Regions from separate parts of the Kluyvera sp. genome, predicted to be linked through region 3. Evidence: predicted binding sites of a transcription regulator. Region 3 holds the regulator's gene; each other region holds the start of a gene.

Region 1 (5,205 bases), on a different contig from region 3:
CCGCCTAGTCCCAAATTTGCCGCATATTCGCCCTTGGCTTTAATGGTGCGCGGGGTATCCAAAGACATAAACAGTTTGGACTGCGGGTTATACAGATAATCCGCGTTGGAAACCTGGTCGGTATAGACGTTGAAGCCGTTGCGACCTTTCTGGTTTTCCAGATCCAGGTAGTTGTACATCACGTCGTACCATTCGCTGGTGCCGGACTCAAAGGTGCCGGTCGTGGTGCCGCCGCCAGGCATGTAGGAGCCTTCCAGCGGTGAGAAACTGGTGATTTCGGTATTCCGGCTGTTTCGGGTGTAGCCTGCGTAGCCAATGTTGATACGTTCAGCCGGGAAGCCTTGCTCCAGCAGATAGTCAACGATGGTTTCCACTGACCAGCCGCCCGGCGTGGTGGCCTTCAGGTTAGTGTGGTGCGCCAGCGTTTCCGCCCACGGGGTGCCGAAGAAGTCGTAGCTCATGACGTTAATGTAATCCATACCGGCATTCATCATCGTGTTGAGGTCGATAAACTGCAGTTTTTCAATGACGGCGGAAGCCGCAATCGAAATTTTGACGTCTTTGCGGTTAGCGGCATCCAGCTGCTTGCGAACTTCGGCAATCAGCAGCGCAAAGTTCGCGCCGTCTTCTTCGCCGTACGGGTTGCCAGCCGCTTCAACGTTCGGGTATTCCCAGTCGAGATCGACGCCGCTGAACATCGGGAACTGCTTGAACAGCTTCACCAGACCTTTGGCGAAGATTTTACGCGAGGCATCGCTGGCGGCGGTTTCATGGAAGCCGTTGCTCATGGTCCAGCCGCCGATGCTCATGGAGAGCTCAAGGTTATGGCCCAGCGATTTTGCTTTGGCCTGCAGATCGCGCAGCGCGCCGAGGAAGCCTTTGGTATTAGCCTGGGTCACGGTTTTCGGGTCAACATCCCAACCGCTCACATCATAGCCCACGTTGATGTAGCTCTGGAAATCGCCCCATGGGTCGAGGAAGGTCGGTTCGTATTTCACTTTGCCGCACAGTTCCGCGGCTTCCGCCACGACATCACGCTCCTGACCGTCCATTTTATGAAAACCGACGATACCGACAAAACCCGCGATGATTTTGTCATAGGCCAGCGGGGAGACGTTGGTGACATCATAGCCACGGCCGCGCTCCAGGGGCGTATCAATTGACTGCAGACGAGAATCATACTGAGACCAGTCGGTGAAGTAGCCGAAGACTTTCGGTTTGGCCGCGTTGGCGCTGTATTCGTTGTAGACCGGTTTGGCCACACGCGCGGAGGTGTAGCTCAGCATGCTGTCTTCGGTTGCGGGGTTAAAACCATCGGCCGCATTACTGGTTTCGGTCAGTGTATCGTTTTGGATCAATTTACTCTTCGCCATGTTCATCTCCTCTCGGTGTAAAGGCGTCGCCGTAAGTGGCGTGAGCAAATAATCCGGTAGCGTAATGACAATGGCTAATCACAACACAACATCAGGAGCGATGAGGTTTGGCGTGATGTTGATGAGGTAAAATCCGGCATCGGATGATGCCGGAGTGGCGTTTAGCCAAACAGCGCCGCCAGGCGTGCTAACACCCGCGTTGCACTGTAGTAATCAAGGCGGAACGTCTCGCTGCCCAGCGCATAAACGTGTTTATTTTTGACGGCCGGAAGATGCGCCAGCAGCGGGTTGGCGTAAATCGCGTCGGCGTCTTTCTCGTCACCGGCAAACAGGAACAGGCTTTCGCCGTTCAGGCCGGAAGCCAGGCTCTCACCGCCAAGCTGGATGATGTCGTGGCGTTTACCCTGACTCTGGCTGGCATGCAGACCAGGCGGCAATGTCGCGAGGGTAAAGCCAAGCTGCTGCAGGAACTGCCCCTGTGCGGATTCGCTGGTCCACAGGTTAGCGCTATGGGCTGCTGCGGTGTACACCAGCGCGCTGACCGGCTGCGGCGGCAGTTTAATTTGCTGCTTCACCGTCGCCAGCTGTTTATCAAATTCGGCAATACGCGCCGCCGCCTGCTGCTCGTTGCCGGTAATCCCGCCCAGTTGGGTCAGCAGCGCCTGCCAGCTTTTATCGTCGTAGTTGATGATAAGCGTGGGAGCGATGGTGGAGAGCTGATCGTACAGCGCCAGCGCCGAGTCGCCGCCGGTGGCGCTAATCAGAATCAAATCTGGCATCTGCGCAGCCACCGCTTCAGCGCTGGGTTCACCGATATACAGGCGGGTCACTTTACGGGCTTTGGCGACGTCGCCCCATTGGCGCAGGAAACCCTGAGCATCGGCTACCCGGTTATTGGGGGTGGTGGCGCCGCTGGCGATCACCGGCGCGTCAATGGCCAGCAGCGAGCCGGTGAGGGTGACGCTGGTGGATACAATACGCGTGGGTTTTTGTTCCAGCGTGTGTACGCCATGGCTGTCGGTGACCTGGCGCGGCCAGTCGGCGGCCTGCGCTGAGGAGAGTCCTAAAACGCTGAAGCCAGCGATCAGCGCGGCGGTGCGCCATAAAGCGGAGAGTTTCACAGAAATGCATCCCGGTTGCAGTTAGTTAATGCTTCTCATTTTCAACTATTGTCCGCCCCGGATGCAAGCCCGGCGCTGAACTGTTGCAAGCGCCATATTGGGGCGGCGACATCGCGATTAAGCACAAGATGCTGCGTTGCGCTGTTGACATATGAAGCGTTTACTTTTAGGTTACCAAACCAAAATATAAATGATAATTATTCGTAATATCTTTATCGTTTTTTGGAGGATGATATGGAAACGTCACTGACTGCGGATGAACAAGAACAGCAGCATCGGGCCACGCTTTCGGCCGACCGCTTTTTCTTTATGTCGCCGTTCCGCAGTTTTACGACCTCGGGTTGCTTCCAGCGCTTTACCTGCCCCGCAGAAGGGGGCGATGCGCCCGATAGCGCCTTTCAGCAAGGTTTAGCCTCGGCGTTCGCCGCAGCCAAAGCCGCCGGGATCGCCAATCCGGTGATGGTGGGGGCGATTCCGTTTGATACCCGCCAGCCGTCTGCGTTGTTCATTCCTGAGCGCTGTGAGTCCTTCTCACGCACCGTAAAACAGCACACCTCGCGCTACCACGCGTCTCGCGAACCGATGCGGGTGACCGAGCGTCAGGAAATTCCGCAACACCCCGTTTTCCTCGATATGGTTGCCCGCGCGGCGGCGCTGACGGCGACCCCGCAGGTCGATAAGGTGGTGCTCTCCCGGCTGATTGATATTACCGCCGGGCAGTCGCTGGACAGCGGCGTGCTGCTGGAACGACTGGTCGCGCAAAACCCGGCAAGCTTTAACTTCCATGTCCCGCTGCCGGACGGTGGGGTGCTGCTGGGGGCGAGCCCGGAACTGCTACTGCGTAAAGAGGGCGATCGTTTCAGTTCGCTGCCGCTGGCTGGATCGGCGCGTCGTCAGCCGGATGACCTGCTGGATCGTGAAGCGGGTAACCGTCTGCTGGCATCGGAAAAAGACCGCCATGAACACGAGCTGGTGACCCAGTCGATGCAACGTACGCTGGCGCCGCGCAGCCTGCAACTGACGTTGCCGCAGACGCCGCAGCTGATTACCACGCCAACGCTGTGGCATCTGGCGACGCCGATTGAAGGGCAGGCGAAAGCGGCGGAAAACGCCCTGACGCTGGCTTGCCTGCTGCACCCGACGCCAGCGTTGAGCGGTTTCCCGCATCAGGCGGCGAAACAGGTGATTGCTGAACTGGAACCGTTTGACCGCGAGCTGTTTGGCGGCATTGTGGGCTGGTGTGATGCCGAAGGGAACGGCGAGTGGGTGGTGACGATTCGCTGCGCGCGCGTGAAGGCCAATCGCGTGCGCCTGTTCGCCGGCGCGGGCATCGTGCCCGCTTCATCGCCGGAGTCCGAATGGCGCGAAACCGGCGTCAAACTCTCGACCATGCTGAACGTGTTCGGCCTGCATTAAGGAATCAGAATGACCGTAGAATTTACCCGCTGGCCGGATGCGCTTGCGGCGCGCTATCGTGAAAAAGGCTACTGGCAGGATCTGCTGCTCACCGACATGGTGACGCGTCATGCCGAAAGTGATGCGATTGCGGTTATCGACGGCGAACGTCAGATAAGCTATCGCGCGCTGAATCAGGCCATCGACAATCTGGCCGCGACGCTGCAAAGCCAGGGGCTGAAGCGCGGTGAAACGGCGCTGGTGCAGCTGGGCAATATCGTCGAGTTTTATATCACCTTATTTGCATTGTTGAAGATTGGCGTTGCGCCAGTTAACGCGCTGTTCAGCCATCAGCGTAGTGAGCTGAATGCCTACGCCGAGCAGATATCCCCCGCAGCCCTGATTGCCGATCGCGGTCACGCGCTGTTTGCTGATGAGACCTTCCTCAATCATTTCTGCGCGCAGCACCGTGCTTTACGCGTCGTACTGCTACGCAATGGTGAAGGGGAACACGCGCTGGAAGCGGCGATAGCTCGCCCGGCGATGGGCTTCACGCCGACGCCGACCGCCGCGGATGAGGTGGCCTTTTTTCAGCTTTCCGGCGGCAGTACCGGCACGCCGAAGCTTATCCCTCGCACCCATAACGACTATTACTACAGTATTCGCCGCAGTAATGAAGTGTGTCGCTTTGATGCGGCGACGCGCTATCTGTGTGCTATTCCGTCGGCGCACAACTACGCCATGAGTTCACCAGGCGCGCTGGGCGTGTTCCTGGCGGGAGGAACGGTGGTGCTGGCGGCGGACCCGAGCGCGACGCTGTGCTTCCCGCTGATAGAAAAACACCAGGTGAACGTCGCGGCGCTGGTACCCCCGGCGGTCAGCCTGTGGCTACAGGCGATTGCCGAGGGGGCCGGTAACGCTCAGCTACGTTCGCTGACGTTGCTGCAGGTGGGCGGCGCACGCCTGTCCGCCACGCTGGCTGCGCGGATTCCGGCAGAGATTGGCTGCCAGCTCCAGCAGGTTTTCGGCATGGCGGAAGGGCTGGTGAACTACACCCGTCTTGATGATACGCCAGAAAAAATCCTCAACACTCAGGGGTACCCGATGTGCCCTGACGATGAAGTGTGGGTGGCGGACGAAGAGGGTAACCCGCTGCCTCGCGGTGAAGTGGGGCGCCTGATGACGCGCGGCCCTTACACCTTCCGCGGCTACTACAAAAGTCCTCAGCATAACGCCAGCGCGTTTGATGCTGACGGTTTCTACTGTTCCGGCGACCTGATCTCGATTGATGAGGAGGGTTACATCACCGTGCAGGG
Region 2 (5,205 bases), on a different contig from region 3:
GCGCGCATTATCCTGCAGGCGCACGGCGTCGTGGCCAACGCCGGCTGCGGTCAGTTCCGCTTCGCTCACCCCCATTACGGCGGCGATATCGCGAGCGTATTTGGCGGCGCCGCTGGCTTTGACGTCCTGATAGCGCTGCCACAGTTCAGTTGATGCGTTTTGCATAACTCTCTTCCTTATCATTACCCCGGCCAGCGGCCGGAGGCAGGTTTTGTTGATGTTGTTATCAGAAATCGACGTTGACGCCCAGCTGCCAGGTACGGCCCGGCATCACCGCCAGCGACTTATCGTTGGCATCCTGATTGGTGGACGTTTCAATGTTGCGGCTGCTCAGGTAGTCCCAGTATTTACGGTCGGTCAGGTTATACACGCCGCCGTTGATACGGACGTTCTTCGCGACGCGCCAGTAGGCCGTCCAGTCGAGCATGCCGTAGCCCGGTACGCGCATGTATTCGCTGGTGGAATCGGTAATCGCGCTGCCGGTGTTGGTGTAGCTCTCACGGTTGGTGGCAGTGGCGCGTTTGCCTTTTACGAAGGTGGCGGTCAGCGCGGTACCGTACACTTTCGACGGATCGTCCCACGCCACGCCGACGATCGCTTTCATCGGCGCTACGCTATCGAGGTCGACGTATTTGTCGCCGTAGTAGCTGGATTTTGACTTCCCTTCGCTGTAGCCGTAGGCCAGCGTTGCGCTCAGGCCGTCAACCTGCTCAAACCAGGTGCCAAAGTTGAACTTCGCGCTGATCTCACCGCCGTAGATATAGGCTTTATCACGGTTTTCCGCCTGATAAATGGTGTAGATGTTCGACGGTACGTTGGCGAACTGGGTTGGGTTGTTGGAACGGGTGTAGCGGGTATAGGCGATAAAGTCTTTATAGTTGTTGTAGAACAACGCGGTACGCATGGTGATCCCTTCGGTCACTTCGCCCTTCATGCCCCACTCGACGTTGTCGCTGGTTTCGGTTTTCAGATCGGTATTGCCGATCAGCGCGTACTGGCCGCGGCCCGCGTAGCTGGATCCGAGGTTCCATGAACCGTACAGCTGGCTGGTGTTCGGGAACTCCGCGCCGCGTTTGTACTGCAGGTAGGTCATCATGCGCGGCGTAATGTCGTACTGGAAGGTCAGCGACGGCAGCGCCTGGGTGTCCGAGTTTTTCCCGTACAGGGTCGACACCGAGGATTCGGTCAGTACCGTGCTGTTGGTGGTCAGGCTGGAAAGATTCTCCGGCTTCGTAGACTGATGCACCACGCGAACGCCCGGGATCACCGCAAAGTTATGCCCGTCGAGATCGAAGTTGATCTGATCCTGCAGGAAGCCGCCGATCGTGTACTCGCGGCTGTCCGCTTCCGGCTGCATGATCTCGCTGTAAACGCTTGGGATAGGTGACTGGCTGAACGGACGCTGGGTTTTGGTGGTGCTGGCGTTAAAGCCCGCGCTCAGGTCATGGCGGCCGAGGGTTTTGGCCAGCGCGGTCTGCATACCCCAGGTGTCGGTGTCATAGTTGGAGTACACCGTTTGCATCTTGCTGGTGAAGCTGTCCGGCATATAGGTCCGGTCGTGCGCTTCGGTATGCTGGTAGTAAACCCTGGTCGATGCGCTGTCGATGAAGTCATTCATCGGCGTCCAGTCATCTTTGAGGCTCAGACCCCAGCGGCGAGTCTGGCTGGTCTGCTGCGCGTCGCCGATGGTTTTGCTACCGCTGTCGTTCCACACATCGTAGTGGGTGTGGTTGGTTTTATGGTAGTAGTCGAGGGTGCTGGTCAGTTTGTGCTGATCGTTAGGTTGCCAGATCCCAGAGGCCATAAACGCGTCGGAGTGCCAGTTCGCCGGGAACGCGTCCACGCTCGAACTGTTGGTGGTAGTCTCCTGGCCATCGCGGCGGCTGTAGACAAAAATGCCGCGCAGCGTTTCGTTGCCGCCCGCTGCCGTCAGACCATTGTGCCAGCTGCGGTCAGACGAGTCATACTCGCTGCGGTAGCTAAAGGCACTGGTTTTGCCCGGATGCAGATAGTCGTCCGCCGATTTCGGCTGGAAGGAAACGTTGCCGCCGATGGAGGTATTGGCGGTCTCGGTGTCGGTCGCCCCAGATTGAATATCCACGCTGCCGTACATGTACGGGTCGATATAGTCGCGTCCGATGCCGAAGGTGTTAAGCCCGGCGCGGCTGACGTAGCTGCGGCCGGTGGCGTTCGGCTGCGCAATGCCGTCGACGTCGATGCCGACGCGGTTGCTCTCAAGGCCACGAATGTTGTAGCCGGTGTAGCCGCCGCGGTCGAAGCCGCTTTTGCCGTTGCCGGATCCACCGTTGGCGCCGGTCGCACCGATCAGCGGTTCATAACGCATAATGGAACCAAAATCGTTGGCCCCTTTGTCCTGAAGCTCCTGCGCGCTTATCGCGTGCTGACTGCCCGGTTTAAGTACCGGTGCGGGGGCGGTGACGGTCATCTGTTCCGCGCTGTCGACGGCGGTTTTGTCCTGTGTTTCAGCCGCGCCCGCGGAAGTCTGATAGATTGCTGCGAGCAAAGAGGTCACCAGTAGGCTTTTCTTGCACCACGCCTCTGATTGAATGGATTTGTACATAGTTGCCATGCCTTCATCGTTATTAGTATTGGCTCACGCGTAACTTCCAGAATCTGCTTTTCCTTAAGCATCTTGACGCCCTCCAATTTTATGCAATGCGAATGTTAATGATAGGTATTATCATTTGCAATAATATTTGCAAATAAATCTGCTTGTATGCAACAATTTGATTACAATTTTGTTTTTGACTCTCCCGAGATAGCGATGACCGAGAAAGCGGCAGTTACCATCACCTACTGTTCCCAATGCAACTGGATGCTGCGCGCCAGCTGGATGGCGCAGGAACTGTTACACACCTTCAGTACCGATATTGCCTGCGTAACGCTGATACCGGGTACCGGCGGGATTTTTACCATTACCGTCGGGGATGTACTGGTGTGGGAGCGTAAGCGTGACGACGGCTTCCCGGACGCCGCAGAGCTCAAGCGTCGGGTGCGCGACGTTTGCTTCCCGGAAAAACCGCTGGGCCATGTGGATAAGCACGAAGGATAAAGCGGCTGCGAACGCGCCATTAAACGTGTATTATTAATGCATCTTTATTGGTGAGGGACCGGGTATGGCAGGCAAACGCATCGATCGTGAAAAACGGACAATCAGCAGCATGATTGCGCTCTATCAGCGCCGTTGTCCGCAGGCGTTGCACGATGCTGAGCATTACCAGGCACTGAACCATTATGCCGATAAGCGGCTGGATAAATGCGTGTTTGGCGAACAAAAGCCGGCCTGCAAGCAGTGCCCGGTGCACTGCTACCAACCCGCAAAGCGTGAAGAGATGAAACAGATTATGCGCTGGGCAGGACCGCGGATGCTCTGGCGTCACCCGCTGCTCACGATCCTCCATTTGATTGATGACCGCCGTCCGGTTCCCGAGCTGCCGGAGAAATATCGGCGCAAAAAATAGCCTTACAGGGTGCGGCAGTGACGACGATACTCCGACGGCGAGCGGGCAGTATGCTTGCGGAAGATGCGGCAAAAGTAGTTGCTGTCCTCAAAGCCACAGTGGTGGGCAATCTCTTTAATTTTCAGCTCATAGCCGCGCAGTAATTTCTTTGCCAACTCCAGGCGCACGGCGGTGAGGTATTCGTTAAAGCCGACGGTGCTGGACTTCTGAAACAGGTGCGACAGATAGTTCGGGGTGATGTGAAACTTCTTCGCCACCGTCTCTCGGCTGAGCGCCTCGGCGGCGTGTTCGTCGATATATTCCTGAATCGCCAGAAACAATTCTCTGCTTTTGCTGACCGTATCCGCCAGATGGGTCAGTTGATCGATACAGTGGCTGAGCAGGCCGCTGAGGACTATCTGCGTGGTGGGCATCACCGGGCGAATCGCCAGCTCATTCATTGCCAGCAAGAGATACGATCCCACCCGCGGGCCGAGTCGCGCCACGTGCTGCTTGCGGATCTCAACGAATTTTTTACCGTCGAAGCGTTGAAGGCTGAAGCCCAATTTTTGTTTGCTGAACAGAATGCTCAGCGACGTCGCCGGGCCGTGCCACTGCGGGGCATTCCAGCGCCCGCCGGGAATATACAGCGCCTGTAGCGGCCCAAGCGGTGCTTCCAGGCAGCCATCCGCCAGCTCGCCTTCCAGCACAATCTCAAGGCGGGGAAATGATACGCTCATCGCCAGCTCCGGCGCGGGTTGGGAGATTTGCGGAAAACGCACCACGAGCTCGTTCTGCCGGGTAAGCAGCTGTTTCAGCACGGGGACGAGGGTTGGTTCTGACATGCTCATGTCCTGTTGTTATTCTGGATTTTGAGTCTCATCACACTTTATTTTGCTGTACACAAAAATCCAGCGTTGTGTAGCTATCTCATACAGAATGGCGGCCACGCCTGCAGTAACTTTTCATACATGTTGTGAAATGGTTAACAAAAGAGAGGCGATATGGACAAGCAAGCGGCATTCTGGCTGGATGCATTGGGCGCCAACGGCGAACTGTCAGCCACGATGAAACATGAGCTGGATACCCAGGGCTATACGATCGTTCACGGCGTAGCGGATGCCGACTGGCTGGCCGCGATGCGCGAGCGAATTGATTGTTTGGTGGAACGCGAAGGTGAGAATCTGGCGGTGGAACATCACCAGGAAGAGACGGCGACGCGTGTTGCCAATCTGGTGAACAAGGGCGTGGTGTGGGAGAAAGTGTGGGCGCATCCGCTGGTTCTGTCAGCGTGCCGCTATATCTTTGGGGGCGCGTTTAAAGTTTCCAGCCTCAACGCCCGTGAGGCGCTGTACAACGGCGGACACCAACCGCTGCACGCCGACTGGAAAAAGCCGCGTCCGGACTTCCCGAAAGTGCATCTGGTGAACACGATCTGGGCAATTGACGATCTCTCCGCCGCGAACGGCGCACCGCGTATTATCCCCGCCACGCACCTGCGCCCTGAGCTGCCGGAGGAGGTGCTGGACGATGTGGAAGCGCCGCATCCGGATGAAGTGATTTTTGCAGCCCCGGCGGGTAGCGTGATGATTTACAACGCCCATGCCTGGCACGGCGGCACGACTAACCGCGAAGGTTCGCGTCGTCGCGTGCTACACGGCTTGTACATCGACCGGGCAGACGCCGCGCAGCAGGATCAGCGCCGTTGGCTCACCCCGGAAACCGCCAGCCGCTTGACGCCCGC
Region 3 (5,205 bases):
CTGGTCTTTAACCGTACCGTTGGTTTACGTGATACCTGGGTTGGCTAATACTCGCCGATCCAAGATGAAAAACGCCGCTTTTGCGGCGTTTTTTTTTGCCTGGTCATATGCCCCTGGCGCCGATGGCAACATATCGTTCCTTTCTGTTCCGGTAATGTGCAAACCGGTTCTTTTTATAGTTTCGCGATGCGAATTAATAATATTTTCCTGGATCTGGTACGTTCGCACTTTTTTACATCTACCCACCCCTGATCTTCAATGTAAACGGTCTCATTAACATTTCATCCAAGCCCCGCAAGGGCTGGCCTGTGCAAATGTTAACAATGCATTACGTTACACATTGAAACCAAATATGTGCGCTTTGTCATAATCCTGCACTCTTGTTGCGGAAAAGGATTGATAATTCGCGTCGCGAAAAATAGTCTATCAGTGTACTGAAACACCTTTTTCCAGAAGTTCATTTTTTAGCGTTTTATTTTTTTGCTTCTGCTTTGCAGCGGCATTTTTAAAAGTCAAAGAGGATATAACTATGCGTACGTTTAGTGGCAAACGTAGTACGCTGGCGCTGGCTATCGCCGGTGTGACAGCAATGTCAGGCTTTGTGATGACTCCGGAAGCGAAGGCAGAAGGGTTCATTGATGATTCAACATTAACCGGCGGCATCTACTACTGGCAGCGTGAGCGTGACCGTAAAGATGTGACCGACCACGACAAATATAAAACCAACCTTTCTCACTCCACCTGGAACGCCAACCTCGACTTCCAGTCGGGTTATGCGGCTGACATGTTCGGTATTGATATTGCTGCTTTTACCGCGATTGAAATGGCGGAAAGTAGCGAAAGCGGTCACCCGAACGAAATTGCATTCTCGTCAAAAAATAAAGGCTATAGCGAAGATTACAGCGGCGATAAGAGCGGTATCAGCCTGTATAAAGCGGCAGCTAAATTTAAACTTGGCCCAACCTGGGCGCGTGCGGGTTACATTCAACCAACCGGTCAAACCCTGCTGGCACCGCACTGGAGCTTTATGCCGGGTACTTACCAGGGCGCTGAAGCCGGGGCAAACTTTGACTACGGCGACAATGGCGCGCTGAGCTTCTCCTACATGTGGACCAATGAGTACAAGGCGCCATGGCATCTGGAGATGGATAACTTCTATCAGAATGATAAGAAGACCAAAGTTGATTACCTGCACTCTATCGGTGCGAAATACGATTTTAAAAATGACCTGGTGCTGGAAGCGGCATTCGGTCAGGCGGAAGGTTATGTCGACCAGTACTTCGCCAAAGCAAGCTACAAATTTGATATCCCTGGCGGCCCGCTGACCACCAGCTACCAGTTCTATGGTACCCGTGACAAAGTGAGCGATCACGGCGTGAACGACATTTACGACGGCACCGCGTGGCTGCAGGCGTTAACATTTGGCTATAAGCTGAACGAGGTGTTCGACTTCCGTCTGGAAGGGACCTGGGTTAAGGCTGACGGTCAGCAGGGCTACTTCCTGCAGCGTATGACCCCGACCTACGCGTCATCTAACGGTCGTCTGGATATCTGGTGGGATAACCGCTCTGACTTCAACGCCAACGGCGAAAAAGCGGTCTTCTTCGGTGGTATGTATGACCTGAAGAACTGGAATCTTCCTGGCTGGGCAGTGGGTGCATCCTACGTCTATGCATGGGATGCGAAACCAGCGACCTGGCAGATGAACCCGGATGCCTACTACAACAAAAACAATACGATCAGAGAATCTGCATACAGCCTGGATGCCATGTATACCGTACAGGAAGGCCGCGCGAAGGGTACCCTCTTCAAACTGCACTTCACTCAGTACGACAACCACTCCGACATCCCAAGCTGGGGCGGTGGTTACGGCAACATCTTCCAGGATGAGCGTGACGTGAAATTCATGGTTATCGCACCGTTCACTATTTTCTGATGCATGATGCGGCAGGGGGAAGCCTCTGCCGCCGCTAAGAGGCTCATCGTATGAAAAAACTGATTATTGTTGCCCTGATGGCCGCTGGCCTTACCGCTTGCGCTCAGCCATCCACGCCGAAAGAAGACAGTAAGCTGAAGGATGCCTACAGCGCGTGCATTAACACCGCTGAAGGCAATCCGGACAAAATCCAGGCCTGCCAGAGCGTGCTGAACGTGCTGAAAAAAGAGAAACAGCATGAACAGTTTGCTAATCAGGAATCCGTACGCGTGCTGGATTATCAGCAGTGTATTCAGGCAACCCGTACCGGTAACGACCAGGCCGTAAAAGCCAAATGCGAAAAGATGTGGCAGGAAATTCGCAGCAATAACACCGTGAAGCCATAAGATAAGGCGAATGCTAATAACTGAAAAAACCGCTGCTTGCAGCGGTTTTTTTATGGCTGAATGCGAACGAAGGGCAAAAAAAACCAACGCATGGCGCTGGTTTTTTTAACGAGGGCGGGAGTTACTTCTCTACACCATCGTGAGCATGTTCATCTTCACGGCAGTCGCCTTCAGCGCAGTGGCCATAAAGATAAAGGCTGTGGTTGGTCAGACGAATTCCGTGTTTGGCGGCAATTTCACGCTGGCGAGCTTCGATAGATTCGTCGCTGAACTCGATCACTTTGCCACAGTCGAGGCAAATCAGGTGATCGTGGTGATGCTGCTGGGTCAGTTCGAAAACGGATTTGCCGCCTTCAAAATTATGACGGGTCACGATGCCCGCGTCATCAAACTGGTTCAGGACACGATAAACCGTGGCCAGGCCAATTTCTTCACCCATGTCGATCAGGCGTTTGTATAAGTCTTCCGCACTGACATGGTGGTTATCCGGTTCCTGAAGAACTTCCAGAATCTTTAACCGTGGAAGTGTGACTTTCAGGCCAGCCTTCTTTAATGCGGTATTATTGTCAGTCATGCGGAATCTGTCCTGTTGCTAAACGATTAACTTCCATCAGCGAAAGTATCACAGAGAATTCACCCGTTTTAATGCGTCTCATTATAGAATGACCCTGGATAAATGAAAACAGCAAGGCTTGGGTAAACTAAGCTTTCAAAAACGAGGCGTCACCGACAAACAGAGCGATGAACCTACGCTAAATCAGAAGATATTGTACAGGTATGCGCTGAAAAGTTAAAAAAATGTAGCTATTATTTTGATTGCTTTTACCTATTAATGAGGCGCGATTTGTTATCGCGCCTCAATATCATCAGGCGTTTTTGATTTCGTCGAGGTGCAGCTCTTCAGCAACCTGCTTAACCCATTTTTCAACGCGTTCAGCGGTCAGCTCCGGCTGGCGGTCTTCGTCAATCGCCAGACCCACGAAGTGGTCGTCATCGGCCAGGCCTTTCGACGCTTCGAAGTGGTAGCCTGCGGTTGGCCAGTGACCAACGATGGTCGCGCCGTTTGGCTCGATGATGTCGCGAATCGTACCCAGCGCATCGCAGAAGTACTCCGCGTAGTCTTCCTGATCGCCACAGCCGAAGAGGGCGACCAGCTTACCGTTGAAGTCAACTTCTTCCAGAGACGGGAAGAAATCGTCCCAGTCGCACTGTGCTTCACCGTAGTACCAGGTTGGGATACCCAGCAGCAGGATATCGTAGCCTGCCAGGTCTTCTTTGCTGCTCTTGGCAATGTCGTGAACGTCAGCGACATCTTTACCAAGCTGTTTTTGAATCATTTTTGCGATATTTTCGGTGTTCCCGGTGTCGCTACCGAAGAAGATGCCAACGATTGCCATGAGTAAAATAACCTCTTGAAACTTAATGATATGGTGGTGGCTTATTGCCCACAGATAAGGGCAATCATAGCAGAACAGAGAAGCGGGCGGAAACAGCTATCGTGCCGTACTGCACACTCTGCTACATGAAAGTGCGTTCTGGGGGGATATTTCAGACTTTCCCTTGCCCGTGCAGCAGCGCCAGTTGGCTCATCAGCATCTCTTCGATGAGTTCGCTGCGGCTCATGTCACGGGCTGCCGCCAGTTCGTTGAGCGCATCAACGGCGTCGCTGTTCAGCTTTAACTCGACGCGCTTAAGCCCACGAACTTTGTCGCGTTTGAGCTGATTGCGCTTATTAATGCGGAGCTGTTCGTCACGCGAAAGCGGATTGGTTTTGGGTCTTCCCGGCCGACGCTCATTTGCGAACAAATCTAATGTCGTACGGTCCGTTTGTTCTTTTGCCATGGTTCTGAGTGACTTCGGGGAAACAAGCTACCGGACGGTGCCCGGTGCAGACAGCGCGCAATCATACAACAGTGGAACCCGCACGCCAACGACCACGGCCATTCTGGCGCGCGGTCGATGCATTTTTAATCACTCAGCGAGGTAACGGCGAATGGCGCGCAGCACGGCGTCCGGTTTTTCGGCGTGAACCCAGTGACCCGCCCCGGCAATCACGTGCGCTCTCGCCTGCGGGAACTGCGCCAGCAGATCGTCACGATAGGCTTCGGTGACATACGGTGAGTTGCCGCCGGGAATAAACAGCGCAGGGTGTTCCCAGGCCGGAATGGTTTCCCAGCCGACGATATGGGGATATTGCTCCCACAGCACCGGCACGTTAAAGCGCCAGGCGCCGTCAACAAACGACTTCAGCAGAAACTGAATCACGCCTTCTTCATGCAGATACTCGCGCATCACCGTGGCTGCCTGCTGGCGCGTGGAGACGCCCGCGCTGGTGACGGCGTTAATGGCGGCAAAAATTTCATCATGACGACGCACGTGGTAATCCACCGGCGCAATGTCGATTGCCACCAGGCGGTCGATGCGCTCCGGGGCCAGCGCGGTCAGCGCCATCACCGCTTTTCCGCCCATTGAATGGCCGATGAATGTCGCTTTCTCAATCTGGTTGGCGTCGAGAGTATCGAGCAAATCCTGCGCCATGGCCGGATAGCTCATATCGTCGGAACGCGGCGACAGACCGTGGTTACGCATGTCGACCTGAATGACATCGTGATCGGCAAGCAGGTCGCGGGCGAGAATGCCGAGGTTATCCAGGCTGCCGAACAGACCGTGGACCAGGACGATGGGGGAATTATTGTGCAGGTTTTGTGCAGTTTGCGCTCGGAAATTCAATTTCATAGCAAAGTTCTTTTTTTCGCATTGTCGGGTTAGGGTATCATGTTGAACATTCTAACGCTCAGGGGCAAGTGAGGAACTCATCCGAATTTTGCCGTGCCCCTGGTTTGGCGCTACCCGCTGTTGGGTTTTGACTTTATAATCCCAATA

What was found. Region 3 encodes Fur, which represses iron uptake genes when iron is present. Its sites were predicted from a motif close to ATAATAATGAGAACNACTATCAA; they were not measured.
Region 1: fepB (Fe2+-enterobactin ABC transporter substrate-binding protein) is a predicted target of Fur. The motif match lies at 2,679-2,701, and genes of this name have one in related genera.
Region 2: ACW14G_RS06925 (TonB-dependent receptor domain-containing protein) is a predicted target of Fur. The motif match lies at 2,683-2,705, and genes of this name have one in related genera.

What each region holds. Positions count from the first base shown of each region.
Region 1 is NZ_CBDKZX010000010.1:53,288-58,492, forward strand. Features, by position in the region: gene ACW14G_RS06585 (glycosyl hydrolase family 18 protein) at 1-1,373, opposite strand, end outside; gene fepB (Fe2+-enterobactin ABC transporter substrate-binding protein) at 1,535-2,494, opposite strand; gene entC (isochorismate synthase EntC) at 2,729-3,910, shown strand; gene entE ((2,3-dihydroxybenzoyl)adenylate synthase EntE) at 3,920-5,205, shown strand, end outside.
Region 2 is NZ_CBDKZX010000011.1:26,321-31,525, reverse strand. Features, by position in the region: gene ACW14G_RS06930 (hemin-degrading factor) at 1-165, opposite strand, end outside; gene ACW14G_RS06925 (TonB-dependent receptor domain-containing protein) at 227-2,581, opposite strand; gene ACW14G_RS06920 (SelT/SelW/SelH family protein) at 2,786-3,073, shown strand; gene ACW14G_RS06915 (nitrous oxide-stimulated promoter family protein) at 3,138-3,482, shown strand; gene ACW14G_RS06910 (helix-turn-helix transcriptional regulator) at 3,485-4,306, opposite strand; gene ACW14G_RS06905 (phytanoyl-CoA dioxygenase family protein) at 4,466-5,205, shown strand, end outside.
Region 3 is NZ_CBDKZX010000027.1:15,941-21,145, forward strand. Features, by position in the region: gene glnS (glutamine--tRNA ligase) at 1-48, shown strand, start outside; gene chiP (chitoporin ChiP) at 530-1,936, shown strand; gene chiQ (ChiQ/YbfN family lipoprotein) at 1,987-2,322, shown strand; gene fur (ferric iron uptake transcriptional regulator) at 2,444-2,896, opposite strand; gene fldA (flavodoxin FldA) at 3,189-3,719, opposite strand; gene ybfE (LexA regulated protein) at 3,871-4,164, opposite strand; gene ybfF (esterase) at 4,294-5,058, opposite strand.